3 regions of the Kitasatospora sp. NPDC087271 genome follow, and region 2 is predicted to be linked to each of the others. Evidence: riboswitches for the same ligand, from Rfam matches in the RefSeq annotation. Region 2 holds a riboswitch; each other region holds the start of a gene.
The links. A riboswitch is a leader RNA that binds a small molecule or an ion and turns the genes downstream of it on or off. The one in region 2 is predicted to bind cobalamin.
Positions count from the first base shown of each region.

Region 1: another riboswitch for cobalamin. It lies ahead of metE (5-methyltetrahydropteroyltriglutamate--homocysteine S-methyltransferase); the one in region 2 lies ahead of ACIO9K_RS17880 (ABC transporter substrate-binding protein).
Region 3: another riboswitch for cobalamin. It lies ahead of ACIO9K_RS33780 (prenyltransferase/squalene oxidase repeat-containing protein); the one in region 2 lies ahead of ACIO9K_RS17880 (ABC transporter substrate-binding protein).

Region 1 covers NZ_JBIUYQ010000032.1:7,664-17,069, forward strand. The annotation lists gene prpB (methylisocitrate lyase) at 1-157, shown strand, start outside; partial or broken gene ACIO9K_RS33715 (citrate/2-methylcitrate synthase) at 178-671, shown strand; gene ACIO9K_RS33720 (short-chain fatty acyl-CoA regulator family protein) at 638-2,104, opposite strand; gene folP (dihydropteroate synthase) at 2,122-2,982, opposite strand; gene metF (methylenetetrahydrofolate reductase [NAD(P)H]) at 3,097-4,014, shown strand; gene metE (5-methyltetrahydropteroyltriglutamate--homocysteine S-methyltransferase) at 4,122-6,437, opposite strand; cobalamin riboswitch at 6,602-6,824, opposite strand; gene ACIO9K_RS33740 (ECF transporter S component) at 6,854-7,735, opposite strand; gene ACIO9K_RS33745 (ABC transporter ATP-binding protein) at 7,732-9,405, opposite strand; gene ACIO9K_RS33750 (CbiQ family ECF transporter T component) at 9,402-9,406, opposite strand, start outside.
Region 2 covers NZ_JBIUYQ010000009.1:153,772-163,177, reverse strand. The annotation lists gene ACIO9K_RS17890 (siderophore-interacting protein) at 1-346, opposite strand, end outside; gene ACIO9K_RS17885 (hypothetical protein) at 750-1,244, opposite strand; cobalamin riboswitch at 1,803-2,008, shown strand; gene ACIO9K_RS17880 (ABC transporter substrate-binding protein) at 2,130-3,074, shown strand; gene ACIO9K_RS17875 (iron chelate uptake ABC transporter family permease subunit) at 3,071-4,150, shown strand; gene ACIO9K_RS17870 (ABC transporter ATP-binding protein) at 4,192-4,965, shown strand; gene ACIO9K_RS17865 ((2Fe-2S) ferredoxin domain-containing protein) at 4,962-5,705, shown strand; gene ACIO9K_RS17860 (alpha/beta fold hydrolase) at 6,005-6,730, opposite strand; gene ACIO9K_RS17855 (hypothetical protein) at 6,729-7,199, shown strand; gene ACIO9K_RS17850 (hypothetical protein) at 7,356-7,850, shown strand; gene ACIO9K_RS17845 (CehA/McbA family metallohydrolase) at 8,264-9,052, shown strand; gene ACIO9K_RS17840 (hypothetical protein) at 9,206-9,406, shown strand.
Region 3 covers NZ_JBIUYQ010000032.1:23,388-32,620, forward strand. The annotation lists gene ACIO9K_RS33765 (hypothetical protein) at 1-1,030, shown strand, start outside; gene ACIO9K_RS33770 (hypothetical protein) at 1,139-1,486, shown strand; gene ACIO9K_RS33775 (flagellar hook-length control protein FliK) at 1,553-2,032, opposite strand; gene ACIO9K_RS33780 (prenyltransferase/squalene oxidase repeat-containing protein) at 2,074-3,147, opposite strand; cobalamin riboswitch at 3,247-3,386, opposite strand; gene cobF (precorrin-6A synthase (deacetylating)) at 3,523-4,281, shown strand; gene ACIO9K_RS33790 (enoyl-CoA hydratase) at 4,328-5,104, opposite strand; gene mmsB (3-hydroxyisobutyrate dehydrogenase) at 5,101-6,018, opposite strand; gene ACIO9K_RS33800 (enoyl-CoA hydratase/isomerase family protein) at 6,015-7,088, opposite strand; gene ACIO9K_RS33805 (acyl-CoA dehydrogenase family protein) at 7,088-8,227, opposite strand; gene ACIO9K_RS33810 (CoA-acylating methylmalonate-semialdehyde dehydrogenase) at 8,235-9,233, opposite strand, start outside.

The sequences.
Region 1 (9,406 bases), on a different contig from region 2:
GGAGGAGGGTCTGCGCACCCTCGCCGCCGAGGGCACCCAGGAGTCGCTGCTGCCGCGCATGCAGCCGCGCTCCCGGCTGTACGAACTCCTCGGCTACGAGCAGTACGCGGCCTTCGACTCGGCCGTCTTCGACTTCACCCTCCCGCCCGGCGCCTGACCCCGCATCGGAGACCAGCCATGCCCACCACCGCACCCGGGATCCACCGCGGACTCGCCGGTGTCGTCGTCGACACCACCGGGATCTCCACCGTCATCCAGGAGACCAACTCCCTCACCTACCGCGGCTACCCCGTCCAGGACCTCGCCGCCCAGCGCTCCTTCGAGGAGGTCGCCTACCTGCTGTGGCACGGCGACTCCCGCGTCCCGATCATGCAGGCCGCCCTGGACGCCCTGGTAGCCCGCAGCGCCGACCCCCGGACGGCCCGGCTGGCCGCCCTGCACGCCGCACTGCGCGAGGCGATGCTGGAACGCAAGGGCATCCACCCCAACCTCGACTACCCCGCCGGCCTCGCCTACCACCTGATGGGCTTCGACACCCCGTCTTCACACCCGTCTTCGTGATGAGCCGCATCACCGGCTGGACCGCCCACATCACCGAACAGCTCGCCCACAACTCCCTGATCCGCCCGCTCGCCTGCTACGACGGCCCCGGCCAGCGCCCGGTGCCGGGGCTGTCACCGAGCACGGCGTAGGGAACGCGGCTACGGCGGTCCGGCTCGACCGCCAGGCGCCCGCCCGCCGGCGGGCGGGCGCGCTGGGCGCAGTCGCGGCGCTCGCAGATCCGGCAGCCCAGCCCGATCGGGGCGGCCGCTCCCGGAGCGTCGAGCGCGACGCCCTCGGCATGGACGAGGCGGTGGGCGTGGCGCAGCTCGCAGCCGAGCGCGACGGCGAACTCGCTGCGCGGTGCGCGGTGCCCGAAGCCGCCGTGGGAGACGGTGCGGGCGATCCAGAAGTAGCGCTTCCCGTCCGGCATCTCGGCGACCTGGGTCAGGATCCGGCCGGGTGCGGAGAAGGCCTCGTAGACCGTCCAGAGCGGGCAGGTGCCGCCGAGGCGGGAGAAGTGGAAGTCGGTCGCGGACTGGCGCTTGGAGATGTTGCCCGCCCGGTCGGCGCGCAGGAAGGAGAACGGGACGCCGCGTCGGCCCGGACGCTGGAGGGTGCTCAGCCGGTGGCAGACCGTCTCGAACCCGACCCCGAAGCGGGCCTGGAGCAGCTCGACGTCGTACCGCAGCTCCTCGGCGGCCGTGTGGAAGGCGGTGTACGGCATCAGCAGGGCGCCGGCGAAGTAGTTGGCCAGGCCGATCCTGGCCAGGTCGGCGGCCTGGGGTGAGGTGAGGCCGGGCCCGGCCGCCGCCACGAGCGTGTCGAGCAGCGGCCGGTGCTCCAGCAGGGCCAGTTGGGTGGCGAGTTGGAAGGCACGCCGGCCGTCGGCCAGCCACGGTGAGAGCCGCAGCGTGCCGGCCGCCGGGTCGTAGCGCCGCAGGTCGCCGGGCCGCCGGTGGTCGGCGTCCAGCACCCGCACCCCGTGCCGCTCGCCGAGGCGGGCGGCCAGCGCGGCGGCGGTGCGGCCCGCGGTCGTCGTCGCCAGGCACCGCGCGGTCCGCTCCGCCGCCTCGTCCAGGGCGGCGATGTGGTTGTGATGGGTGTAGAAGAAGTCCCTGACCTCGTCATGGGGTTCGGCCGGGCGGATGCCCGCCCCGGTGCCGGGCTCACCGAGGTCGACGACGCGCGCGAGCGCCTCGCGGTAGCCGCGGTGCAGCGCGACCAGGGCCCGTGCCACCTCCGGGTGGTTCCGGCTCACCTCCGCGATCTCCTCCGTCGGCACGGCTCCGCCACAGGCCTCGTCCGCGAGCGCGGTGCGCAGGTCGGTGCCGAGGCGTTCCTCCTCGGCCTCGGAGAAGAACTCCGGGTCGACCCCGAGCACCTCGGCGATCCGCAGCAGCACGGCGGCGGTCAGCGGGCGCTGGCTGTGCTCGATCTGGTTGAGGTAGCTGGTCGAGATGCCGAGCTCGCGCGCCAGCTCGACCTGGTTCATGCCGTGCTCGCGGCGCAGTCGGCGCAGCTTGGCGTGGGCGTAGATCTTCCGCCCGGTCGGACGTGGCATGGCCCGCACTTCCTCTCTCAGACCCGGTTGGTTCGGATCGCGGCCTCGACCCGGACGGCGTCGGCGGTGTCCCGGACCTCGTGCACCCGCACCGCCCACGCGCCCTGCGCGGCGGCCAGGACGCTGGCCGCCGCGGTGGCCGCGTCGCGTTCACGGGCCGGACGGGCCTCGCCCGTCCGCGGGTCGGCCAGCAGCTCGCCCAGGAAGCGCTTGCGCGAGGCCGCCACCAGGAGCGGGCGCCCCAGCACGCGCCAGGCGTCCAGCGACGCCAGCAGCGCCCAGTCGTCCTGCCGGCGTTTGGCGAAGCCGAGGCCCGGGTCCACGATGACCTGGGCGGGGTCGACCCCGGCCGACACCACCGTGTCCATCTGCCGTGCGACCTCACGGATCACCTCGGCCGCGACGTCCTCGTACGCGGCCAGTTCGTCCATGTGGGCGGACTGCCCGCGCCAGTGCATGACGACGAAGGGCACTCCGGCCCTGGCCGCGGCGCGGGCCATGCCCGCGTCGGCCCGGCCCCCGCTGACGTCGTTGATGATCCGGGCTCCGGCCTCCACCGCCGCTTCGGCGACCCGGGCCCGCATCGTGTCGATACTGACCAGGACGCCCTTGTCGGTGAGCGAGCGCACCACCGGCAGGACCCGGCGCAGTTCCTCCTCCTCGGACACCCTGGTCGCTCCCGGCCGGGTCGACTCCCCGCCGACGTCCACGATGTCCGCGCCCTGCTCGGCCAGCAGCAGTCCACGGTCCACCGCGCGCCCCGGGTCCAGCCAGCGGCCGCCGTCCGAGAACGAGTCGGGGGTCACGTTCACGACTCCCATCACCGCGCACCGATCCCATCCGGGCAGTCCCGACAATACCTGCGAAGGTCTTTTCATGAACTCATTGTGCCGCCCGCCCCACCCGTCTCCCAACTCGCACCCCCGAGAGAATTCGTATCACAGAGTGGACACTTGAGGACTACCGCGAGCCCGGCTGGTTAACCTCCTGCCATGACACTCGGAATTCCCTCCACGCGGACGGATCGGGCGACCTCCATCCGCGAACTCCTCGCGACCGGCAGGCTTTCCTATTCGTTCGAATTCATGCCGCCCCGGAGCGCCGAAGCGGAGGTCGGCCTGTGGAATGCGATCCGGCGCCTGGAAGCGCTGTCCCCCACCTTCGTCTCCGTGACCTACGGTGCCGGCGGGTCCACACGGGAGCGGACGGTGAACGTCACCGGCCGCATCGCGCAGGAGACCACCCTCACGCCGACCGCCCACCTGACCGCGGTCGGCCACAGCGTCGCCGAACTGCGGAACATTCTCGGCCACTACGCCGACCAGGGCGTTCGCAACATCCTGGCGCTGCGCGGCGACCCGCCGGGCGATCCGCTGGGCACCTGGCACCGCCACCCCGACGGAGTGGAGTACGCCGCCGACCTGGTGCGGCTGATCAAGGAGTCCGGCGACTTCTGCGTCGGTGTGGCCGCCTTCCCGGACCTGCACCCGAGGTCCCCCGACTGGGATTTCGAGATCAGGCACTTCATCGAGAAGTGCCGGGCGGGAGCCGACTACGCCATCACCCAGATGTTCTTCGACGTGGACAGCTACCTCCGTTTCCGGGATCGACTGGAATCGGCCGGCTGCACCGTTCCGGTCATTCCGGAGATCATGCCGGTGACCAGTATCCGGTCACTTCGGAGGATTCCGACACTGACCACCGCCGCCATTCCCGACGAGCTTTCCGAAAGCATGCTGAAGCAGCAGGACAATCCGAAGGCCGTCCGGTCGATCGGTATCGATCACGCCACCGGAATGTGCCGACGCCTGCTCTCCGAGGGAGTTCCCGGGCTGCATTTCATGACCATGAACTTCTCCACGGTGACGACGGAGATCTACCAGAACCTCGGGCTTCCCGGGTCCGGGTGAAACGGGCCGGGCCGCCGTTGCGGCAGCCCGCCCGGGGACGGTCCCGGGCCCACCCGGCCGGGCGCCGCACGGCGTGCGGGGCCCGGCCGGGTCGCGTCACCGGGGGGTCAGCCGGCGAGCTCCGCGCGCAGGTGGCGGGCGGCGCCGACGAGGCTGTCGAGCGAGGCGCGGGTCTCGGTCCAGCCGCGGGTCTTCAGGCCGCAGTCGGGGTTGACCCAGAGCCGCTCGGCGGGGATGGCCGCGAGGCCCGCGCGCAGCAGGGCGATGGCCTCGTCGGTGCTCGGGACGCGCGGGGAGTGGATGTCCCAGACGCCCGGGCCGACCTCGCGCGGGTAGCCGGCCCCGGCGAGTTCGCCGGCGACCTCCATGTGCGAGCGGGTGGCCTCCAGCGAGATGACGTCCGCGTCGAGTTCGTCGATCGCCGTCATGATCGCGCCGAACTCGGCGTAGCACATGTGGGTGTGGACCTGGGTGTCCGCGCGGACGCCTGAGGTGGCCAGGCGGAAGGACTCGGTGGCCCACGCCAGGTACGCCGGGCGGTCGGCGGCGCGCAGCGGCAGGGTCTCGCGCAGCGCCGGCTCGTCGACCTGGACGACGGCCGCGCCGGCGGCCTCCAGGTCGGTGACCTCGTCGCGCAGGGCGAGGGCGACCTGGCGGGCGGTGTCGCCGAGCGGCTGGTCGTCGCGGACGAAGGACCAGGCGAGCATCGTGACGGGGCCGGTGAGCATGCCCTTGACCGGGCGGTCGGTGAGGCCCTGCGCGTAGCCGAACCAGTCGACGGTCATCGGGTGCGGGCGGGAGATGTCCCCGGCCAGGACCGGCGGGCGCACGTACCGGGTGCCGTAGGACTGCACCCAGCCGTGCCGGGTGGCGAGGTAGCCGGTGAGCTGTTCGGCGAAGTACTGGACCATGTCGTTGCGCTCGGGCTCGCCGTGCACCAGGACGTCCAGTCCGGCCTTCTCCTGGAAGGCGATGACCTCCCGGACCTCCGCCTCGATGCGCTCCCGGTAGGCCGGGGCGTCGATCCGGCCCGCCGTGAGGTCGGCCCGCGCGACCCGCAGTTCGGAGGTCTGCGGGAACGAGCCGATCGTGGTGGTCGGCAGCAGCGGCAGGCCGAGCCGGGCGCGCTGGGCCTCGGCCCGCTGCGGGTAGGCCTGGGCGCGGCGGGTGTCGTCGGCGGTGACGGCGGCGGTACGGGCGCGCACCGCCGGATCGTGGGTGATCGGCGAGTTGGCGCGCGAGGCGAGGTCGGCGCGGTTGGCGGCCAGGTCGGCGGCGATCGCCCCCGTGCCCTCGCGCAGGCCCCGGGCCAGCAGCGCCACCTCCCTGGCCTTCTGCTTGGCGAAGGCGAGCCAGCGCAGGATCTGCGGGTCGACGTCGCGTTCGGCGGCGGCGTCCAACGGCACGTGCAGGAGGGAGCAGGACGGCGCGACGTCGACCCGCTCGGCGAGGCCCAGCAGGGTCGCCAGGGTGGCCAGCGACTTCTCCAGGTCGTTGATCCAGATGTTGCGCCCGTCGACCACCCCGGCGACCAGCCGCTTGCCGGGCAGCCCGCCGACGGCGGCCAGATCGTCCAGGTTCGCCGCGGCGGGCCCCGTGAAGTCCAGCGCCAGGCCCTCGACCGGGGCCTTGGCCAGCACCGGCAGGGCCTCACCCAGGCGGTCGAAGTAGCTCGCGACCAGCAGCTTCGGACGGTCCGCCAGGCCGCCCAGGTCACGGTAGGCGCGGGCGGCGGCGTTCAGCTCGGCCGGGGTGCGGTCCTGCACCAGCGCGGGCTCGTCCAGCTGCACCCACTCGGCGCCGGCCGCCTTCAGGTCCGCCAGCAGCTGCGCGTAGACGGGCAGCAGCCGGTCCAGCAGGGTGATCGGCTGGAAGTCGTCGGCGACACCGGGGGCGGGCTTGGCGAGCAGCAGGTAGGTGAGGGGGCCGACCAGCACGGGGCGTGCGGTGTGGCCGAGCGCCAGCGCCTCCCGGAACTCCCCGACGGCCTTGGCCGGGTCCGCGGTGAAGACGGTGTCCGGGCCGAGTTCGGGCACCAGGTAGTGGTAGTTGGTGTCGAACCACTTGGTCATCTCCAGCGGCGCGACCTCCTGGGTGCCGCGCGCCATGGCGAAGTAGCCGTCCAGCGCGTCCGCCTCGACGGCCGCCCGGTGGCGGGCCGGGATCGCGCCGACGGCGACCGTGGTGTCCAGTACGTGGTCGTAGAGCGAGAAGTCGCCGGTGGGCACTTCCGAGGCCCCGGCCTGGGCGAGCTGCGCCCAGTTCTCCCGGCGCAGGCCGACCGCCGCCTCCCGCAGGGCGTCGGCGGTGACCGTGCCCTTCCAGTAGCCCTCGATGGCCTTCTTCAGCTCCCGGCCCTGGCCCTGCCGGGGGTAGCCGTACACGGTGGCCCTGGTTGCCGCGGCTGCGGACTTCGTGGTCAAGGGACTCTCCTTCGCGAGTCTGGCTCCTCAAGTACCCGGGGACGGGACGAGAGCGCGAAGGGATGACGAACCGGGCGGCGGCTCACGTCGATGCACGTGCCGGACCCGCCTGGTATGGTCGCCGACCCGCCCGCGAGGTCACCGGGATATCCGCACGCGGAACGGTCCGCGGGCGGGCAACGGGCAGGTCTTCGGACTCGTGGGCGCACCGGGCCTGTCGGCGTCCGGTACCTACTGGCCATCGCTTCCCAGACCCGTCCCGGGTCCAGTGCGTATGACGGCGGTCGTTCCCACTCACCGCTGCGGGGCAGTCCCGGATTCCCACCGGGTTCCCTCTTGCGACGTCCTGCCTGGCGGGCAGGACGAACCAGCTGCGTCGCCAGCTTAGGGGCAAACCGCCGGGGCCGACGCGGAATTCACGGAAGCCGTCCGCATGGTGAGACTCCCTCGCCGCTCGCGGAGCCGTTCGTGGTGCTGCTGGCGGTGCCGTTCGTGGTGACTCGTCGACCGTCCGGGGCTTCGAAGCGCACCACGGGCTCGAAGTTGGCGCGGCGGGCCGCGCGGCGGAGGACGGTGAGGACGGCCGGGCCGACGACGAGCACGGCCGTGAAGGTGGTGACGGCCCGGCCGGTGTCCCAGCCGAGCGAGGTCGCGAGGTCGAAGAGCAGGTAGCGGTGCCACTGCTCGGTGAACGGCAGCCCCGGCAGGTAGGCGATGGAACTGTTCGGGTCGGTGGAGAACGGCCAGAAGGAGAGGTTGAGAAGGAAGCCGAAGAGGTACCCGGAGAAGGCCCCGTACGCCGCCAGCATCGCCACCTCCCAGCGCCGCCGCCGGGTTCTCGGCAGGAGCCCGGCGAGCATGCCGACGAACGCGCAGCCGAACATCTGGTACGGCATCCAGGGGCCGACGCCGCCGGTGAGCAGCGCGGAGGCGAACAGCGAGGTGCAGCCGAGGGTGAACCCGAAGCCCGGGCCGAAGACCCGGCCGGCCAGGACGAGGATGAAGAAGACCGTCTCCACTCCTGCGGTGCCGGCGCCGAGCGGGCGCAGCCCGGCGTTGACGGCGGACAGGACGCCGAGCATGGCGAGGGCCTTGGCGTCGATGCCGCCGGCCGCGATCTCCGCGATGACGACGGCGAGCACCAGGATCAGCAGGGCGCCGAAGATCAGCGGCGGGGCGTAGGAGGAGCCGAACTTTCCCGGGGCGACGACGAACGGCCAGGTGAAGGCGACCAAGCCGATGAAGGCGGCCAGGGCCGCGACGACGCGGGCCCGGCCGGGGATCCGGACGGCGCTCACCGGGCGGTCTCGGCGGGCGCCAGGGCCTCGGCCACCTGCCGGGTAGTCAGGTAGGGCAGCGGGGCGAGGATCTTGGCGGTCTGGGGGGCGAAGGTGGGCGAGGCGACGATGACCTCGGCGGTGGGGCCGTCGGCGACGATCTCGCCCTCGGCCATCACCACCACCCGGTCGGCGGTGGCGGCGACGAACTCGACGTCGTGGGTGGAGACGACGACCGTACGGCCTTCGGCGGCGAGGGCGTCCACGATGCCGGTGAGCGCCTCCTTCGCGTGGTAGTCGAGCCCTCGGGTGGGTTCGTCCAGCAGCACCACCCTTGGTGCGGCGGCCAGTTGGATCGCCAGGACCAGGGACAGCTTCTGGCCCTCGGAGAGGTCCCGGGGGTGGGTGCCGTCGGGGATCCCGGGGGCGAGCCGGTCGAGGATCTGCCGCGCGGTCGGGCCGGCCGTGGTCCGGCCTGCTGCGGTCGGGCCGGCGGCGCCACGGGCCTCCAGGTCGCTCTGGGCGAGTTCCTGGGCGACCGTCTCCAGGTACAGCAGGTCGGTCGGGGTCTGCGGGACGAGCCCGACGAGCTGCCGGGCCCTGGTCGCGGAGAGCCGCTTGGGGTCCGCGGCCGGCCCGCCGTCGGCCCCGAGGACCCGCACGCTGCCGCCCTGTCGCGGGCCCGAGCCCTGGAGGGCCCACAGGAGCGAGGACTTGCCCGAGCCGTTGCGCCCCATCAGCGCCGTGACCTCACCGGCCCGCAGGTCCAGCCCGACCTCCCGGACGGCGGCCACCGGCCCGTACCGGACGACCACCCCCCGGGCGTCCAGCACCCGATCCCCCACCACCGCTGCCCGGCGCGGCGGAGGAACGGGCACGTCGGTGAGCCGCTCCCGCAGCGGGGCGGCGGCGCGCCGGGCGTCCCGGACGGAGAGCGGCAGCGGCCGCCACCCGGCCAGCCGCCCGAGGTCGACGACGGGCGGCGCGATCGCGGTGTGCCGGAAGACCTCGGCGGGCGGCCCGTGCACGACCGTGCCGTCGCCGGGCAGGTAGGCGACGCGGTCGGCGTACTGGACGACCCGCTCCAGGCGGTGCTCGGCGAGCAGGACGGTGACGCCGAGGTCGTGGACCAGGCGGGTGATGGCGGCGAGCACCTCCTCGGCGGCCGTCGGGTCGAGCGCCGAGGTCGGTTCGTCCAGGACCAGGACGCGGGGGTGCGCGGTGAGCACCGAGCCGATGGCGACGCGCTGCTGCTGGCCGCCGGAGAGCTCGTGCAGGGCGCGGTGGCGCAGGTCGGCGAGGCCGAGCAGGTCGAGGGTCTCCTCGACGCGCTTGCGCATCACCTCCGGCGGGACGGCCAACTGCTCCATGACGTAGGCCAGTTCCTCCTCCACCGTGTCGGTGGTGAAGCCGGCCAGCGGGTCCTGCCCCACCACACCCACCACGTCGGCCAGTTCGCGCGGCGGGTGGTGCGCGGTGTCCCGGCCGTCCACGGTGACCCTGCCTCGCAGGGTGCCGCCGGTGAAGTGCGGCACGAGGCCGTTGACGGCGCCGAGCAGGGTCGACTTGCCGACGCCGGTACGGCCGACCACCAGGCAGAGCTCGCCCTCCGGGATGTGCAGGTCGACGTCGCGCAGGACGGGGGTGGTCTCGCCGTCGTACACCACACCGACCTGGTCGAATCGGATCACG
Region 2 (9,406 bases):
GGGCCGCCCAGGGCCCGGCCAGGCCCTCGTCACCGTGCACCACGAAGTCGATGGTCAGCTCGCGCAGGGCCGGGTCCCAGGCCCGCACGGTGTACGTCCGGGTGATCGGCCGCTGCTCGGGCGGGAACTCCTCGCGGATCCGCGCCATGTCGAAGGGCTCCGGGTAGCTCACGCCCTCGGGCGTGAAGAGCACCTTGATGTAGTGGTCGGTGAACTCGGTGGCGTCGAAGTCCTCCAACCCCGCACCGCCGAGGACCAGGCGCACCATGTGCGGTGTGATCCGCTCGGTGCGCAGCACCTGTGCTTCGCGCGCCTGCGGTGTCCGGCGGGTCGGTTGGTCTGCCATGGTGCCCCCCTGGGCTGTGTGGTCGCGCGTCTTGGTTAGGCTTGCCTAAGTTAGCACCCTTGAGGCGGTGCTCGACGCAGGGACGGCAGCCGATCCCCATTCCGCCCACGACCGGGAACGTGACGCCCCGGCAGCCCTGCTGCGGCTCGCGGACGCGACAAGGTCGTACGGAGCCGCCGCGACCGGTTCGGCGCAGCCAGACCGCGCCGCGCGCCGCCCGGGAGCCGACGACCGAGGTCGCCGCCCGCAGAGCGGCCGCGCCGCACTCCCCGGACCGATCCGGCACCGCAACCCGCTCGGGAGGATGGGGAGCGGGCGGCCGGTCAGGACGCCGGTACGATTTCGGCCGCCCTGCCGGAGGCACTCGTGGTTCAGGTGGCGGGCGACCGGGTGGGGTCGGGCCTCAGGCGCGCCGCACCACGAAGGTGACCTCCGCGTTGTTCCCCCCGCCGCCGATCACCTGGCAGGTGAGACCCGCACCGACAGTGCACTCGTTGACGTTCGACCCGGCGTAGGGGTTGCTCCAGTGGATCAACCCGCTCCAGGTGTCCACGCCGAAGCCGATCTGCCCCTCGGTGCCCGTCAGGAACCCGCACGACTCGGTTTTCCAGCTGGGGGCCACGTTCGGCAGGATGTAGCTCGGGGGCAGAGGACTGCCGGCGCTCCAGCACCCGTGGGCCAGGGTGGCCGAGCCGAGGTAGAGCATGCTGCCGGTCTGGTTCGACAGGGTGACCTGGGTGCTGCGCACCGCGTAGGCGGCGGACGCCGCTGGGGCGGCCGACCGCGTCGTTCCGGCGGAGGGGCCGGCGGCCTGCGCCGCGGGAGCCAGGGCCAAGCCGGCGCTCAGCGCCAGGACGGCGGTCAGTACGGAGGACTGGACAACACGCTTGGAGGTCATGGCAGCCAACTCTCTATCGGAGGATGGTCAGGTACACGCCTCAACGGGACGGCGGACCTCGTTGGTTCACCAACCGCCACGACGTGCGGGAATGAGGGCCTGTGTGAGGTAGTGATCAGCCTTCTGGTTGCACCCTCCTCCGAGGGCGGAACAGGGAGGACTGTGGGCTGTGACGCGTCGGCAACTCACGGACGATCAGCGGACGATGATTGATCCCTACCTGCCGGTCGGCAGGTTCAGCCCGCACCCCGAGCGACCGCGGGAGCGCTCGGGCCGGTGTGCCAGCACCGCCGGCCAGCAACGCCGTGCCTACGAGCAGGAACTGCTGCGAAGCCGCGAGGTGGCCGAGTGGCGGCGCCCTACTTCCCCGTCACGTGCCCGGACGAGGTCCTGGACCACCACCTGCGGCACTACGCCGTCGAGTTCAGGAACTGGATCGTCGCCGCCGCCCGCACCTGAGACCCCCGGCCGGGCCCCGTGGCCGATCCCTCCCCCGCCCCCGGGAACGGTCCAGACGATCATCCCACGGGCTGGCCAGCTCCGACCTGACCACGCCTGATACCTTGCCATCGCCGTGGTGTACGGGAAACCGGTCTGAGTCCGGTGCGGCCCTCGCCACTGTTGCCGCGGAGTTCCGCGGCCCTCGCTGACCGGCTTTTCCAGCGGTCAGGGCCACTGGGCGGGTTGGAAGAGCCGTCCGGGAAGGTCGGCCGCGGCGCGTTGATGCGGAAGCCAGGAGACCGGCCACGGCGCTACATGTTCCACGAGGGTTTTGGAGAACACGTGCCCAGCGGTCTGCCGTATCCGTTCCGTTCGATATGTTCCGTACGTCCCACAGGTCCGATACGTGTCGGCCGGGCGGTCGCGGCCTTCCTGTTCATCGGCATGCTCGGAGCTTGCACGGGCGCCCCCGCGCCCACCACGTCCGGCGGGACGGCCGGAACTGCCGCGCCGGTCAGCGTCGACAATTGCGGGACCACCGTGACGGTCGGCGCGCCGCCCGACCGGCTGGTGACGCTCAACGAGGGTGCCACCGAGGTGGCCCTGGCCCTCGGCCTGCAGTCCCGCATGGCCGGTACCGCCTACCTCGACGATTCCATCCCGGAGAAGTGGAAGGCGGCCTACGACTCCGTCCCGGTGCTCTCCAAGGACTACCCGACGAAGGAGAAGCTCCTCGCGGCCCGTCCCGACTTCCTGTACGCCTCCTACTCCAGCGCGTTCACCGACAAGGTCGCGGGCACCCGGGGGGAACTGCGCGGCCAGGGCATCCCGTCGTACCTGTCCCCGTTCGGCTGCTCGGACAAGAGCCAGGTGCCGCCGACGACCTGGCAGGCGGTGTGGGGCGAACTGAACGACGTCGCCAAGGTCTTCGGTGTCACGGAGCGGGCCGCCGCGATCCAGCAGCAACAGGAGCAGCAACTGGCCGAGTTCACGGCAACGGCCGCTGGCAAGGGCTTGAAGGTCCTGTGGTACGACTCGGACACCAAGGCGCCGTTCGTCGGGGCCGGCCACGGCGGACCTCAACTCGTTCTCGATGCCGTGGGCGCCCGCAACGTCTTCGGGGACCTGCCCGGTGGCTGGCAGAACGTGAGCTGGGAGAAGGTCGTCGCGGCAGACCCGGACGCCATCGTGGTCGCGGACGCCGGCTGGGACACGGCCCAGTCCAAGATCGACTACTTGGAGAACGACCCGGTGCTGAGCAAGCTCACCGCCGTACAGCGCAAGGCTTTCGTGGTGGTGCCGTTCTCGGAGTCGACTCCCGGCGTGCTGCTCGCCGACGGTGCCGCCCGGGTGTCCGCGGGACTGGGCCGACTGCACCCGGGTTCATGACCGCGCCCCACCCCGCCGTCGCGCGGCCCCCTGGTCCGGGCCGCGCGACGGCGGCCCTGGCCATCGGTGCGGCCCTGCTCCTGGCCACCGTGCTCCTCGGCCTCGCCGTGGGCTCGCAACACGAGCCGGTCCGGACGGTGATCGACGTCGTGGTGCGCCGTCTCGGGCTGGGCAACCCGCACGTGACGCTGCTGGACGACCAGATCGTCTGGCAGTTGCGGCTGCCCCGGGTTCTGGGAGCGGCTGCCACCGGCGCCGGCCTCGCGGTCTGCGGTGCGGTGTTGCAGACGCTGACCGGGAACGACCTGGCCGATCCCTTCCTGCTCGGGATCTCGGACGGAGCCGCCGCCGGCGCGGTCACCGTGATCGTCCTCGGTGTCGGCGTGTCCGGCGCCGTGGGCACCGGCGCGGTGTCCACGGCGGCCTTCGCCGGTGCCCTGCTAGCCGCCGTCGTCGTCCTGGCACTGGCCGGCGCGCGCACCCGGTCGCTACCGACCACCCGGACCGTGCTCGCCGGCATCGCGGTGGGACAGATGTGCGGGGCCTACACCTCGTTCGTCGTGCTGGTCCTCGGGGACCGCAACGCGGCGCGCGGTGTCATGGAGTGGACGCTGGGCTCGGTCGCCGGCGTGCGGTGGCCCACCGCCGTCTTCCTGACCGCGGTCGCGCTGGCCGGTGTCACGGTCCTGGCCTCCTCGGCCCGCGACCTGGACGCCTTCGCGTTCGGCGAGACCGCCGCCCGCTCCCTCGGCGTCCACGTCGAGCGCACCCGCTGGGTCCTCGTCGCCACCGCCGCGCTGGTAACCGCGTGCCTGGTCGCCCACACCGGCGTCATCGGGTTCCTCGGCCTGGTCGTACCGCATGTCGTCCGTCTCGTCTGCGGCCCGCGCCACGCCCTCCTGCTGCCCGTGTCGGCACTGGTGGGCGCGTCCCTCCTGGTGGGCAGCGACATCGTGGCGCGCTCGGTCCTCCCCGACCGGGAGATCCCCGTCGGCGTCATCACGGCCGGGCTCGGAGCGCCCTTCTTCGCCTGGCTGCTGTGGCGCCAGGGGCGGGCCGACGGGAGGGGGCAGTGACGGTGACGCCCCCCGCCGAGCTGCGCACGGAGGAGCTCCGCGTGAGCATCGGCGGAGCCACGCTGCTGGACGCGGTCTCGCTCGCGTTCGCCCCCGGCCGGATCACGGGCCTGCTCGGACCCAACGGCGCCGGGAAGACCACCTTGCTGCGCGCGGTCGCCGGACTGACCCGGCCGAGCGAGGGTCGGGTCCTCCTGGACGGAGAGGATCTCCACGCACTCACGGCCCGCCGACGAGCACGACAGGTGGCCTTCATGGAGCAGCAGGCGGACACCCGGCTGTCGCTGCCGGTCCGTCAGGTCATCGATCTCGGCCGCACGCCGCACCGCAGCCGCTGGCCCGTGCCGGCGAACTCCGCCACCGACGCCCACGAGCGGTCCGTGTTCGCCGCGGCCGTGGCCGCAGCCGACGTCGGCCACCTGCTCGACCGGTCCTGGCCGACGCTGTCGGGTGGCGAGCGGCAGCGGGTCCAGCTCGCGCGGGCACTGGTGCAGGAGCCCGGCGTGCTCCTGCTCGACGAGCCCACCAACCACCTCGACCTACGCCACCAACTCGGCTTCCTCGGCACCGTACGCGGGCTGGGCATCACCACGGTAGCCGCGCTGCACGACCTCGAACTCGCCGCCGCCTACTGCGACGAGGTCGCCGTCCTGCTCGACGGCCGACTGGTCGCCCACGGGCCCAGCTCCGACGTGCTCACCTCGCCGACGATCGCGCACGTCTACGGCGTCGACGTCACCGTGGAACGACACCCCCGGCACGACAGACCGCACATCCGGTGGAACGGACTGCTCCCCGAAGGGACAACACCATGACCCGCCCCGTCCCGGGCGCGCTCGCCCGCCGCAGTGCCACGCTCCTGGTCGGCATGTCGATGGGGGAAGCCGTCCGCCGTGACGAACTCCTCCGGACAGCGGCGTCGCACCAGGCCTCGATCGCGTTCCTGCAGCAGGCAGACCCTTCCCTGTCGGCCGAGCTGACCAGGCTGGCCGACGCGGGCGCCGAGACCGTGGTCGTGATCGGCGTCCGCCTCGCGGCGTCCGGCCCGGCCCAGTCCTGGCTACGGCGGATCGCGGCGTACTGGTGGCGCGAGCGCGCGGGCCACCGTCCCGAACTCCTCGTCGCGACCCGCCTCGCCGACTCGCCGGACGCGGTCCCCGCGGTGGCCGCGGTGACGAGGGCCATCACCGGCCAGGAGCCCGGCCTCACGTCCGCGGCCTGGGAGGAAGTCCCCGGCCACCGGCACCAGGTCCTGGTGTGCCGCGGCCCGCGTTGCGCGGCCAAGGGCGCGGAGGAGGGACTACGCGCCCTGGTACGGAAACTGACCGAGCACGGCCTCGGCGACGACGACGTGCTCGTCACCCAGACGGGGTGCCAGTTCCCCTGCAACCAGGCCCCCGTCGCCAGCGTGCAGCCGGACGACATCTGGTACGGGAAGATCGACCCGGCCGTCGCCGGCCGCATCGTCACCGAGCACCTCGCCGGCGGACGACCGGTCGAGTCCCACCGACTCCCACGCCACAGGAAGGAGCAGGCGGACCACCACGACGGCTGATCGCGACCACGAGGCCCAAGCTTGAGCCCGTGCCCCGCCCCGCGGCCGACAGCACCAAGCGGCGGCATCGAAGCCACCCTCCACCCTCCACCCCTACCGCGACCAGATCAGGGCCATCGACGAGCAGATGACCGAAGCCCTCAAGGACGACCGGCAGTAGACCCACAGCGAGCTCGACCTGCGACGAAGCCCCACCCGCGCGGCCGGCTCACCACGGAGTTGCCCGATCTCCCCCGGATCCACGCCGACCCGATGCCCGACCCGCAGACCGAGATCACCTCAGGTCAACGATGTACTACTCAGGCGAGCTTGAGGAGCAGTTCACTCAGTTCCCTCGGCATGGTGATCATGCAGTCGTGGCCGGTCGGCAGCTCCCAGACCTGCGCGGCGGAGCCGTTGGGCTGGATCGGGGGGACGGGGCGGCGGGTGATGCCCGGCGGCGTGGGGCCGACGTTGTGGATGTGCGTGCGCGGGATCGCGTCCGCAGCCGGGTTGTCCAGTCGCACGGATTGCCGAAGGCAGCGCACCGCCTGGTCCGTGAGCGTCTCGCGCAGCCAGGCCACGTCCGCCGGGTCCGTGACGCCGAACAGGCCGAGGGGCGCGGGCAGCTCGGGCATCGGGGGGACGCGCCAGCCGCTCTCGGACTTCTCGGCGAGCTCGATCATCCGCCGCCCCACGGGTTGGACGTCGACCGCGGACTCGCCGTCCTGCGGGACCAGCGCGTCGAGGTAGACGAGGTGTGCGATGCGCTCCGGGATCCGGTTGGCCACGGAGGAGATCACCAGCCCCGCGTAGCTGTGGCCGACGAGGACGACGTCGTCGAGGTCCTGCTCGGCGACCAGCCCGACCACGTCGTCGACGTGCGTGTCGAGTCCCACCTCCGGTCCGAGCAGGTGCGCCTTGTCCCCGCAGCCGGTCAGGGACGGCGCGAACACCCGGTGCCCGTACGCCTCCAGCAGCGACACCACCCGCTCCCAGCAGCGCCCGCTGTGCCAACTACCGTGTATCAGAAGGAATGTGGACATGAGTGAGAGCCCTTTCCCCTTTCGCGCCCCGGTACAGTCCGAGCACGAAAGACATGCTGCTGCACCCGACGAGGCACAGGCAACAGGACACTTCTCGGCGCCGTTGCTCACCCGGCCGGTGGTCACGTACTGCCCCATCGAGGACTACCGGGACGTGCTGCGGCCGGTACGGCCGACGGCACTGCTCCGGCCACCGCGGTTCTACGAGAAGGCCGCCGGTGAACTCATCGCACGGGCACAGGCCTGGCCGCGATCGCGCCGCTACGTCTACGACGCCGCCATGTGGGTCGGCCGCAGGGTGGCCGACAACCGCTGGTCCCACCGCCGGTCCTCGGTACCGCCGCGCATCGCGTACGCCGCCGCGTTGCGCGGAGTCTTCCTGCCGCTGCGGGCGACCACCGGGATGGACCGCATCCGCCTCGCCTACACCGCGTCCGCGGCCATGCCCGAGAGCGTCCTCGGGATCTGACAGATCTGGGGGCTCGATCTCCGCGAGAACTACGGTCCCACCGAGACCGGAGCGTGCCCCGTCGCGCACTTCGACCAGCCGGTCCCCCGCCCGGGGACGATCGGCAGGAAGTTCGCGGACCCGCGCTTCGAGGTGAGAGTCGCGGACGACGGCGAAATGCTGACCCGCGCACCGCTTCTCCTCACCGGATACTGGCCCGATCCGGAGGAGACCGAGGCCGTTCTCCGGGGCGGCTGGCTGCACACCGGTGACCTGGTCGAGTACACGCCCCACGGCGACATCCGGCTCATCGGCCGCAAGAAGGACGTGATCGTCACCCGGGGCGGCAAAACGATCAGTCCTCACGAAACCCGGTTGAAGGAGAGCCCGCTGATCAACGAGGCGATCGTCGTCGGGGAGGCGCGCAAGTACCTCACCGTCCTGCCGGAGCCGAGCACCACCGCGGACGCCCTGTCGGCGGAGGCCTCGACCGAACGCCTGCGGACGGGGGTCGACCGGGTCGACGCGGATCTCGCGCGAGCGGAACAGCTGAAGGACTTCCGCGTTCTGCGCAACGCTGTCGTGAGGTCGTTCGCCACACCGATCGACGAGATGTACGACGCGAACGACGACGTGGCGACCGCCGACCACGTGCGGTCGAGGTCGGACTAGGCCTGTTGACCATGGGCGTTGCGGACGCGAGCCCCCGGAGGACGGCGGCCGGGGTTTTCAGCGCCCTTCGGCGGGGCGGGGCCGCCGACGCCCCTACCCGTGCGAGGTCCGCCGCATGCCGTCGGCGAGCGTCTCACGCCCTGATTGGATCTCGGCGCGACGGAACCACCTGCCCTGCCTGCGCGTTGGCTCGACAGGACTTGAGGGGGAACCTTGTCGAGTTTGCGCTTCCCGCCAGCGCGGGCGGTCGGACGCGGGGCGGCCTGGTACCGCGGGGACTGCCATGTACACTCCGTCCACTCGGACGGGGAACTCACCCCCGATGAGTTGGTCGTTCGGGCGCGCGCCGCCGGGCTCGCTTCATCGCGACAACGGAGCACAACTCAGCCGCGCCCCCTGGTGTATGGGGGCAGTTGGCCGCCGACGACTTCTTGATCCTCCTCGGTGAGGAAGTGACCACGAAGACCGGGCACTGGCTCGCGCTCGGCATCGATCCCGGCGAGGTCGTCGACTGGAACCACCAGGTCAGGGACGGACTGGTTGACAAGTGCCTGGACCAGGTCCATCGAGTAGGAGGCCTGTGCGTGGCCGCACACCCGCATGCGCCCTACCCGTCCGGCGACTTCATGTTCCCCTTCCGGGGCTTCGACGTGGTGGAGGTGTGGAACGGACTGTGGACCTCGGACCGGCCCTGGAACGCCGACAACGAGGCGGCCCTGGCAGAGTGGGGGCGGAGCCTCGCGGCGGACATCCACTCGGGTTCGTGGCGGCCGGCGATGGGCAACAGCGACACCCACCTGGAAGGTCAGATCGGCATCCCCCACACCGTGGTCTTCGCCGAGGAGCTGGGCACCGAGGCGATCCTGGCCGGAATCCGCGCCGGCCGCAGCTGGATCGCCGAGTCGGCGGACGTGGACGTGTCGTTCACCGCCAGTGCCGATGGTCGCGTTGCCGGGGTGGGAGAACGACTCGCGACTCACGGCGGGCAAGTGGAAGTGCGGGCATCAGTACAAGGCGTGCCGACTGGGTCCGTCAGCTTCCACACCGATCGAGGAAAGGTCCACCGGACACTTCTCCCCGCCGACGGGGTGGGCGTGGTGCAGTGGGACACGACGGCGGAGGACTCGGCGTCAGTCCGCGTCGAGGTCCGCCACCCCAACGGGAACGTCGCCGCACTCACCAATCCGATCATCCTGACCTGACCGCTTGCTTCATCGTGATGCGCGCACGCGACGGAGGTCGCCGTCCCGGACGCCCTCGTTCTGACGGGACGGGACGAGGACAGTGTCAACGTCTGGTTCCACGACGGCGACCGCTCGTGGGCGGCGCTGTCCACGGACGGTGGTGGGGGCGCGGTGCTGTTCCAAGGCGGCCCGCGGCGGATCGGCGACGAGGTGATGACCGCCTGGTCCCAGTGGGAGGCGCTCGGGTCGCCGGACCTGTACGACTACGGGATCACCGTCACCCCCGAGGAACAGTGGGCGTGGCAGGGCGGCCCGGGCGGCCCCCGCTGGCCCGTCGCGCAGGTCTCCCCGGTCGTCCCGGTCGGACGCTGA
Region 3 (9,233 bases), on a different contig from region 2:
CATCGACCCCGCCCGGGTCGGCCCGGGCCGCAACCTCGTCGCCGACCTCGCCGCCTACTGGCAGACCGCCGAACCCGGCTACTACGGCCCGTCCGCCAACTTCAACGGCACCGTCTTCGGCCTCCTCGCCCTCGCGGGCGCCAAAACCCAGGCCGGCAGCCCTCGCGTCCCGCAGCCGCTGCTCGACGCCTCCGTCACCGCGGTGCGCGCCAACCAGCACAACGATGGCGGCTGGAACTTCAGCAAGGCCGCGGGCGACCCGAACGCCCTCGCCCAGGGCAGCGACATCGACATGACCGGCGCCGCCATGGCCTCGCTCTGCACCGGGGGCGTCGCCGCCACCGACCCGGCGATCGTCGCCGCCAAGAACTTCCTCAAGGGCAAGCTCACCGCCTCCGGCGCCTTCAACGCCATGTTCGGCGTCAACACCGACTCCAACGGCTGGGCCGTCTCCGGCCTCAACGCCTGCGGCATCAACCCCCAGGGCACCGACTTCACCAGCGGCACCGGCAAGAGCCCCGTCGACTTCCTGATCGCCCAGCAGTTCAAGCCCGGCGGCGGCTTCAAGTACCTGCCCACCGACACCACCCCCTCCCCCTACGCCTCCGTCGACGGCCTGCGCGCCGTCGCCGGCGCCGGCTTCACCGCCACCCCGCCGACCCCGACCACCACCGGCGAGCCCGCCTGGGCCGCCACCACCGGCTTCACCGCCGGCACCGCCGCCAGGCTCGCCCTGGTCGTCGACGACGGCACGGGCACGCCCAAGGTCTGCGCCGTCACCCTCACCCCGACCGGCACCACCGCAACCCTCGGCGACGTCCTCGACGCGGCAGGCAGCGCCACCCCGGGCGGCTGCGTCACCTCCGTCACGCCGTCCACCGGCGGCGGCACCGTCACCGCGCTCAACGGCACGGCCAACAGCGGCTCGTCCACCTGGCAGGTCGGCCTGGACGGCGGCGCCGCGACCGGCGCCACCCGGGCCACCACGGTCCACCTCGGCGACACCGTCTCGCTGCGCTACGGCAGCTGACCGCACTGCGCCGGAGGGGAGCCGACCACGGATCGCCTCCCCTCCGGCGGGACAGAACCACGATGGCCCGACGGATCCGCCGCCGGACCGACAGGACGGGGGGAACGGATGCCGACGGGTGTTTCCAGATGGGTGGCGGGCGGCTATGTGGCCTTGGTCGGCGGACTGGCCGTCCTGGGCGGGCTGACGGAGAACGGGCGTTACTACCTCGCGTCGATCGTCCTCACCCTTCCCGTCGGCCTTGCTGCGCTGGCCGCCGTCTACCTCGCACGAGGGGTGCTGACCGGCATCGGCGGGCTGTTCACCGACACCACGCTGCCTAACGGCGAGGAACCCGGCTGGCTGGCCACGGGCGGCATCGTGGCCAACACGCTGCTGTTCACCGTGGCGGCCGTCGCCACCGTACTGCTGGTCGAGCGCTTCGTCCGCCGCCGGAGGGCATCTCACGGCAGCTGAGCCACGGGTACGCGGTGCCCCGGCCCCCCTTCCGGAGGGGCCGGGGCACCGGGGTGTCCCCGGGGGTCAGGGCGCGGTGACGCCTGGCTGGGCGCCGGCGCCGAAGGACCAGCCCTCGACGTCGCCGGGTGCCGGGTTGTAGCTGCCCGCGCCCAGGTTGCTGTAGGACCAGGGGCCACCGTGCTGGGCGTGCCAGTACGACCAGTAGGCGCTGCCGGTGGGGTTGGTGCAGGTCGTCGGCAGGGCGTTGATGGTGCAGACGAAGCCCGGGTAGCGCGGGTGGAAGGTGTACGCGAACCCGGCGCCGGTCAGCGCGGCCAGGCCGCTGGCCGGGTCGCCGGGTGCGCAGCCGGTCTGGATGCCGCCGCCGACGGCGGTGAAGTCGACCACGACGGTGACGCCGGTGGTGCCGTCACAGGCGGCGGCCCGCGCCTGCGGGGCCTGGACGGCGGAGACGCCGAGCAGGCCTGCGGTCAGAGCGGCGGCGGCGGCGATCGAGCCGAGGGTACGGCGGGCCGGGCGCGCGGGCGCCAGGGTGTCGGTCATCGGAGCTCTCCTTTCGGGGTCAGCGAGTGGTCAGCGGGTGGTCAGCGGGTGGTCGCCGGGCAGGCCGGCACGGGCGCGTCCGGGCGGGCACCGGCGGCGGAGAGGGCGGCCAGCGGGGTGCCGGCCAGGCCGAGGACGGCCTGTGCCGTGGCCCGGGCACCGGTGGCCGCGTTGAAGCCGTTCGCGTCGTAGGCGACGGCCCCGCGCACCGCCGGGTCGGCGGAGCAGCCCTGCTGGAGCTTGACGAGACTGCTCCAGCCCTTGAGACCGGCCCCGAAGCGCCCGCCGGCCAGCAGCGCCTGCGTGGCGAGGCCGGTGGTGTTGGCGTTGGACGCGGCGGCCCCGGCAGCCGAGAAGCCGCCGTCGGCGTTCTGGTGGGCGGTCAGCCAGCCGAGCCCGGTGTTCGCCTTGGCGGTGCGGCCGGTCGCGGCGAGGGCCTGGGCGGCGAGCGCGGTGGCGTCCGGGTCGCTGGTGCAGGTGGCCTGGCCGAAGGACAGCGGGTAACCGCCGTCCGCGCACTGGCTGTTGGCGAGGAAGTCGACAGCCGCCGCCGGGGCGCCACCGGCCGTGCGGTGCAGGGCGATCACGGCCAGGGACTGGCCGAAGGCGTTGCTGTAGTCGCCCCACTGCGAGCGGTCGGAGAACCGGCCGTCGGCGGTCTGGAGCGAGCGCAGCCGGGCGGGCAGGTCGACGCCGCCGAAGGCCGTCGGGTTCCCGCCGCGCACCTCGACGGCGAGCAGCAGCTTGGCGGTCGCGCCCGCGTAGGCCTCGGTGGTGCCGTCGCCGAGGTAGCCGGTGATGATCTCGGGCTTGGCCAGCCAGGCGGTGGCCTTCGCGGCGGCCTGGTCGGAGCTGTGCGAGGCGGCGAAGGCCAGCACGGCGTCGATGGTCAGGCCCTGGTCGGGGTAGGCGGTCCCGTTGAAGACGGACTCGAAGTGGTCGCCGTCGACGAGCTGGCGGGCGAGCCAGCCGCCGGCGGCGGCGTCGGGGCGGAGCGTCGGGGACGAGGTCGCGGCAGCAGGCGCGGCCTGGGCGGCGGCGGCCGCCGGGAGGACGGTGGCGAGGGCGAGCGCGGGTATCGCGAAGAGGCGCAGGGGGCGTCGGAACGAGGACACGGTGGGCCTTTCCGGGCCCGCACGCAGGGGCCCGGAGGACGGCGGCGACAAGCCGGGCAGCCCTCGGAGCTCCGGCCCGCAGACCACGACGGGAGGAGGGGACGACACACCTCCGCCGCCGGGTACTCGGGCTCGCCGCCGACGTGAATCGGCGGCCTACCGTTGCGGGTCAGCGCCGGATTCGGACCGGACTTCCCCCGGCGGCGGAGTCACAACATGACGGCCCATCATGGCGATACGGAAAAGATCCGGTCAAGGGTTCGTGCGTCACATCACGGTGGTCCGCACCGGGCTTCGCGACGCGCTCCTCCCGGCTGCCGGCGTGATCAGGGTGTCCTGGACGGCAGAATTCCTCCCATGCGGAACATGCGGAACATGCGGAGCATTCTCGTCATCGGCATCGGCGCGGGCGACCCCGACCACCTCACCCTCCAGGCGGTCAAGGCACTCGCCCGCACGGACGTCTTCTTCATCCTCGACAAGAACGAGGAACGGCAGGACCTGATCCAGCTACGGCGCCGGATGCTGACCGAGCACGGGCGACCCGGGCACCGCGTGGTGGAGGTGCCGGACGCGGAGCGGGACCGCACCACCCCGGCGTACGCGGCCGCCGTGGACGACTGGCGCGTCCGCCGTGCCGATCTGGTCGAGCGGTTGGCGGTCGAGCACCTCGGTGAGGGCGAGACGGGCGCGTTCCTGGTCTGGGGGGATCCGAGCCTCTACGACAGTGTCATCGCCGTGGTGGAGGACGTACGGGTCCGCGGCACCGTCGTCTTCGACTACGAGGTGGTCCCGGGCATCAGCAGCGTCTCCGCACTCGCCGCCCGCCACCGCACCACGCTGACCCGGGTGGGCCGCCCTGTGCAGATCACCACCGGCCGCCGTCTGGCCGAGGGCTTCCCCGAGGGCGTGGACGACGTCGTGGTGATGCTCGACGGCCGGGCCGCCTTCGCCGAGATCGACCCGGAGGGGCTGGAGATCCACTACGGCGCCTACCTCGGCACCCCCGACGAGATCCTCGTCGCCGGCCCGCTTGCCGAAGCCGCCCCGCGGATCCGCGAGCTGCGCGAGTCGGCCCGCGAGAGCAAGGGCTGGATCATGGACACCTACCTGCTGCGGCGCTCCGAGAGCTGACCGACGTGCGCCGCCCCGGACGAGGGGCGGCGAACCGCTCGGACCGTCAGCGGTGAAGGAACTCCGGCGGGCGCTTCTCGGCGAAGGCCGCCATGCCCTCCTTCTGGTCCGCCGTCGCGAAGGTGGCGTGGAACAGGCGCCGTTCGAAGCGCACGCCCTCGGCGAGCGTGGTCTCGTACGAGCGGTTGACGCTCTCCTTGAGCATGACCGCTGCCGGGGTGGACATCGCCGCGATCGTCCCGGCCACCGTCAGCGCCTCGGCCAGCAGTTGGCCCGCCGGGACGATCCGGGAGACCAGGCCGGCCCGCTCGGCCTCCTCGGCGCCCATCATCCGGCCGGTCAGGCACAGTTCCATCGCCTTCGCCTTGCCGACCGCCCGGGTCAGCCGCTGCGAGCCGCCGATGCCCGGGATCACGCCGAGCTTGATCTCCGGCTGCCCGAACTTCGCGGTGTCCGCCGCCAGGAGGACGTCGCACAGCATCGCCAGCTCGCAGCCGCCGCCCAGCGCGAACCCGGCCACGGCCGCCACGACCGGCTTGCGCAGCGCGCCGAGCCGGTCCCAGGGGCCCAGCCAGTCGTCCAGGTAGACGTCCGGGAACCGGTTGCCCTGCATCTCCTTGATGTCGGCGCCGGCCGCGAACGCCTTCTCCGAGCCGGTGATCACCAGACAGCCGATCTCCGGGGCACGGTCGAACTCCGTTGCCGCCTGCACGACTTCGTTCATCAGCTGGGTGTTGAGCGCGTTGAGCGCCTTGGGCCGGTCGAGCGTGATCAGCCCCACCCGGCCCTTGCGCTCGACCAGGATCGTCTCGTAGTCGGTCACTTGCCGTCCTCCCGCAGGGTGGTGATGATCGCCGAGAAGTCCAGGCCGGCGCCGCCGTCGGCCTGCGCGAAGTCCGCGTACAGCTGTGCCGCCCTGCGTCCGAGGTTCGTGGGCAGGCCCGCGGCGTCGGCGGCCCCGGCGGCGAGTCCGAGGTCCTTGGCCATCAGGGCGGCGGCGAACCCGGCCGCGTAGTCGCGGTTGGCCGGGCTGGTCGGCACCGGCCCGGGGACGGGGCAGTTGGTGGTGAGCGCCCAGCACTGGCCGGAGGCGGTCGAGGCGACGTCGTAGAGGGCCTGGTGGCTGAGTCCGAGGCTCTCTCCGAGCACGAAGGCCTCGCTGACCGCGATCATCGAGATGCCCAGGATCATGTTGTTGCAGATCTTCGCGGCCTGCCCCGCTCCGGGGGATCCGCAGTGCACGACCTTGCGGCCCATCGCCTCCAGCACCGGTCGGACCGCCTCGAAGTCCGGCTCGGCGGCTCCGACCATGAAGGTGAGGCTCGCGGCCGTGGCACCGACCACCCCGCCGGAGACCGGCGCGTCCACCGCCCGGTGCCCGGCGGTCACGGCCAGGTCGTGCGCCGCCCGGGCGTCCGCGACGTCGATCGTGGAGCAGTCGACGAAGAGCGTTCCCGGGCGGGCGGCGGGCAGCAGGTCCGCGTAGGCGGCCAGCACGTGCCGGCCGGCCGGCAGCATGCTGATGACGACGTCGGCCTCCCGCACCGCCTCGGTCGCGGACCGCGCCGGACGGACGCCGCCCTCCTCCGCCCGCCGCAGCGCCTCGGGTGCCAGGTCGTAGCCGGTCACGGTGTGCCCGGCCTCGGCGAGGTTGGCGGCCATCGGGCCGCCCATGTTGCCGAGTCCGATGAATCCGATGACTCCGTTGAATCCGTTGACTCCGTTGCGGTGGGTCACCAGCGCTCCAGGGGTGTGGTGGGGGCCAGGCCGAGTTCCCGGTCGCCGAGCGGGGCGAAGTAGCGGGCCACCGCGGCGGGCCCGACGGCGCTCAGCGTCGACGGGCTCCACCGCGGGGAACGGTCCTTGTCGATCACCTGGGCGCGGATCCCCTCGGCCAGGTCCGGTGTGGAGAGCGCCGCGCAGGAGGTCCGGTACTCCTGGTCGAGGACGGCCTCCAGCGGGCCGAGGGTGCGGGCCCGGCGCAGGGCGGCGAGGGTGGCCTTCACGGCGGCGGGCGAGTTGGCGGCGATCCGGTCCGCGGCCTTCTTGGCCTCCGGTTCGCCGCTGTCCCGCAGGCGGTCGAGGATCTCCTCCACGGTGTCGGCCCCGTAGCAGTGGTCGATCCAGGCCCGCCGGCCGTCCAGCACGCCGGCCGGTGCGGGCCCGACGTTGCGTTCGAGGGCGTCGTGCACGGGGAGTTCGGCCAGGTCGTCCAGCAGCGCGGGCAGCCGCTCGGCCGGGACGAAGTGGTCGGCGAGGCCGCACAGCAGCGCGTCACCGGCCTCGACGGAACCTGCGGTCAGGGCCAGGTGGGTGCCCGACTCGCCGGGCGCGAGGGCGAGCAGGTAGGTGCCGCCGACGTCGGGGACGAAGCCGATGCCGGCCTCGGGCATGGCGACGCGCGTGGTCTCGGTGACGATCCGGACGCTGCCGTGGGCGGAGACCCCGACCCCGCCGCCCATCACGATGCCGCTCATGAGCGCGACGTAGGGCTTGGGGTAGCGGGCGATGCGGGCGTTGAGGCGGTACTCGTCGCGCCAGAACTCCTCGACGGCGCCCGGGTCCGCGCCGGTGGCGGCGCGGTGGATGGCGACGATGTCGCCGCCGGCGCAGAAGGCCCGCTCACCGGCGCCGGTGATGACCACGGTTTCGACCCGCTCGTCCTCCTCCCACGCGTCCAGGGCGTCGGAGATGCTCCGCACCATGCCGTGGGTGAGGGCGTTCAGGGCCGCGGGGCGGTTGAGGACGATCAGGCCCGCCCGGCCCTCGCGGTGGACCAGGACCTCGTCGAGGTCGTTCCCGGCCATCACGCGGCCCCGATCAGGCCGCGGGCGACGATGACGCGCATGATCTCGTTGGTTCCTTCCAGGATCTGGTGCACCCGCAGGTCGCGGACGATCTTCTCGATGCCGTACTCGGCCAGGTAGCCGTAGCCGCCGTGCAGTTGGAGCGCCTGGTTGGCGACCTCGAAGCCGGTGTCGGTGGCGTGCCGCTTGGCCATCGCGCACAGCTCCGGGGCCCTCGGGTCCCCCCGGTCCAGGGCCGAGGCGGCCCGCCAGAGCAGCGATCTGGCCGCCTCCAGCTCCGTGGCCATGTCGGCGAGCCGGAACTGCAGCGCCTGGGCGTGCAGGAGCCGGGCGCCGAACGCCTCGCGGTCCGCCAGGTAGCCGGTGGCCCGCTCCAGGGCGTCCTGCGCTCCGCCGAGGGAGCAGGCGGCGATGCCGAGCCGGCCTCCGTTCAGCCCGTTCATGGCGATCCGGAAGCCCTCGCCCTCGGCTCCGAGGAGGCGGTCGGCCGGGAGCCGGACGCCGTCCAGGAGCACCTGGCGGGTGGGCTGGGCGTTCCACCCCATCTTCTTCTCGTCGGGACCGAACGAGACACCGGCGTCCTCGCGTTCGACGACGAACGCGGACACCCCGCCGGCCCCCGGCCCGCCGGTGCGGGCCATCACCAGGTAGACCCGGGAGACGCCGGCGCCCGAGATGAACTGCTTGACGCCGTCGAGGACCCAGTGGTCCCCGTCCCGGCGGGCCCGGGTGGTCAGTGCCGCCGCGTCCGAGCCCGCGCCGGGCTCGGTGAGGCAGTAGCTGGCGGGGGTCGCCATGGCGCTGAGACCCGGCAGCCACCGGACGCGCTGGGCGTCGTCGCCGTAGCGGTCGATCATCCAGGCGACCATGTTGTGGATGGACAGGTAGGCGGCGATGGACGGGCAGCCGGTGGCCAGCGCCTCGAACACGAGCACGCCGTCGGCGCGGGTGAGTCCGGAGCCGCCGGACTCCTCGCGGACGTAGACACCGGCCAGGCCGACGTCCGCCGCCTTGCGCAGCACGTCCACCGGGAAGTGCTTGGCCTGGTCCCACGCGACCGCGTTCGGCGCCAGGTGTTCGCGGGCGAAGGCCCGGGTGGTCGCGGCGATGGCGAGCTGGTCCTCTGTGAGGTCGTGCACGGCGCCCTCAGCCCATCGTCGGGATGGTGAAGCTCGCGCCCTCCTTGACCCCGGAGGGCCAGCGCGAGGTGACGGTGCGGGTGCGGGTGTAGAAGCGGATCGAGTCCGGCCCGTGCTGGTTGAGGTCGCCGAACCCGGAGCGCTTCCAGCCGCCGAAGGTGTGGTACGCGACCGGCACGGGGATCGGCACGTTGACGCCGACCATGCCGGTGTTCACCCGGCGCGCGAAGTCCCGTGCCGTGTCGCCGTCCCGGGTGTAGATGGCCACGCCGTTGCCGAACTCGTGCTCGCTGGGCAGGCGCAGCGCCTCCTCGTAGTCGGCGGCGCGGAGCACGGTCAGGACGGGGCCGAAGATCTCCTCCCGGTAGATCCGCATGTCCGCCGTGACGCGGTCGAACAGCGAGGCGCCGAGGAAGTAGCCGCCCTCGTGCCCCTCCAGCCGGAAGTCCCGCCCGTCGACCACGAGTTCGGCGCCCTCCTCGACCCCGAGGTCCAGGTAGCCGCGGACCCGCTCCAGCGCGTCGGCGCCGACCAGCGGGCCGAAGTCCGCCGCCGGGTCGTCCGAGCGCCCGACCTTCAACGCGGCGATCCGCTCGACCAGTTTGGCCACCAGGGCGTCGGCGGTCTCCTCCCCCACCGGGACGGCCACCGAGATCGCCATGCAGCGCTCGCCGGCCGAGCCGTAGCCGGCGCCGATCAGCGCGTCCGCGGCCTGGTCGAGGTCGGCGTCCGGCATCACGACCAGGTGGTTCTTGGCACCGCCGAAGCACTGTGCCCGCTTCCCGTGCGCGGCGGCGGTGGCGTACACGTACTGGGCGATCGGCGTGGAGCCGACGAACCCGACCGCCTGCACCCGCGGGTCCTCCAGCAGGGTGTCCACGGCATCCTTGCCGCCGTGGACCACGTTCAGCACGCCCGGCGGCAGCCCGGCCTCCAGGAACAGTTCGGCGAGGCGCAGCGGCACCGAGGGGTCGCGCTCCGAGGGCTTGAGGACGAAGGCGTTGCC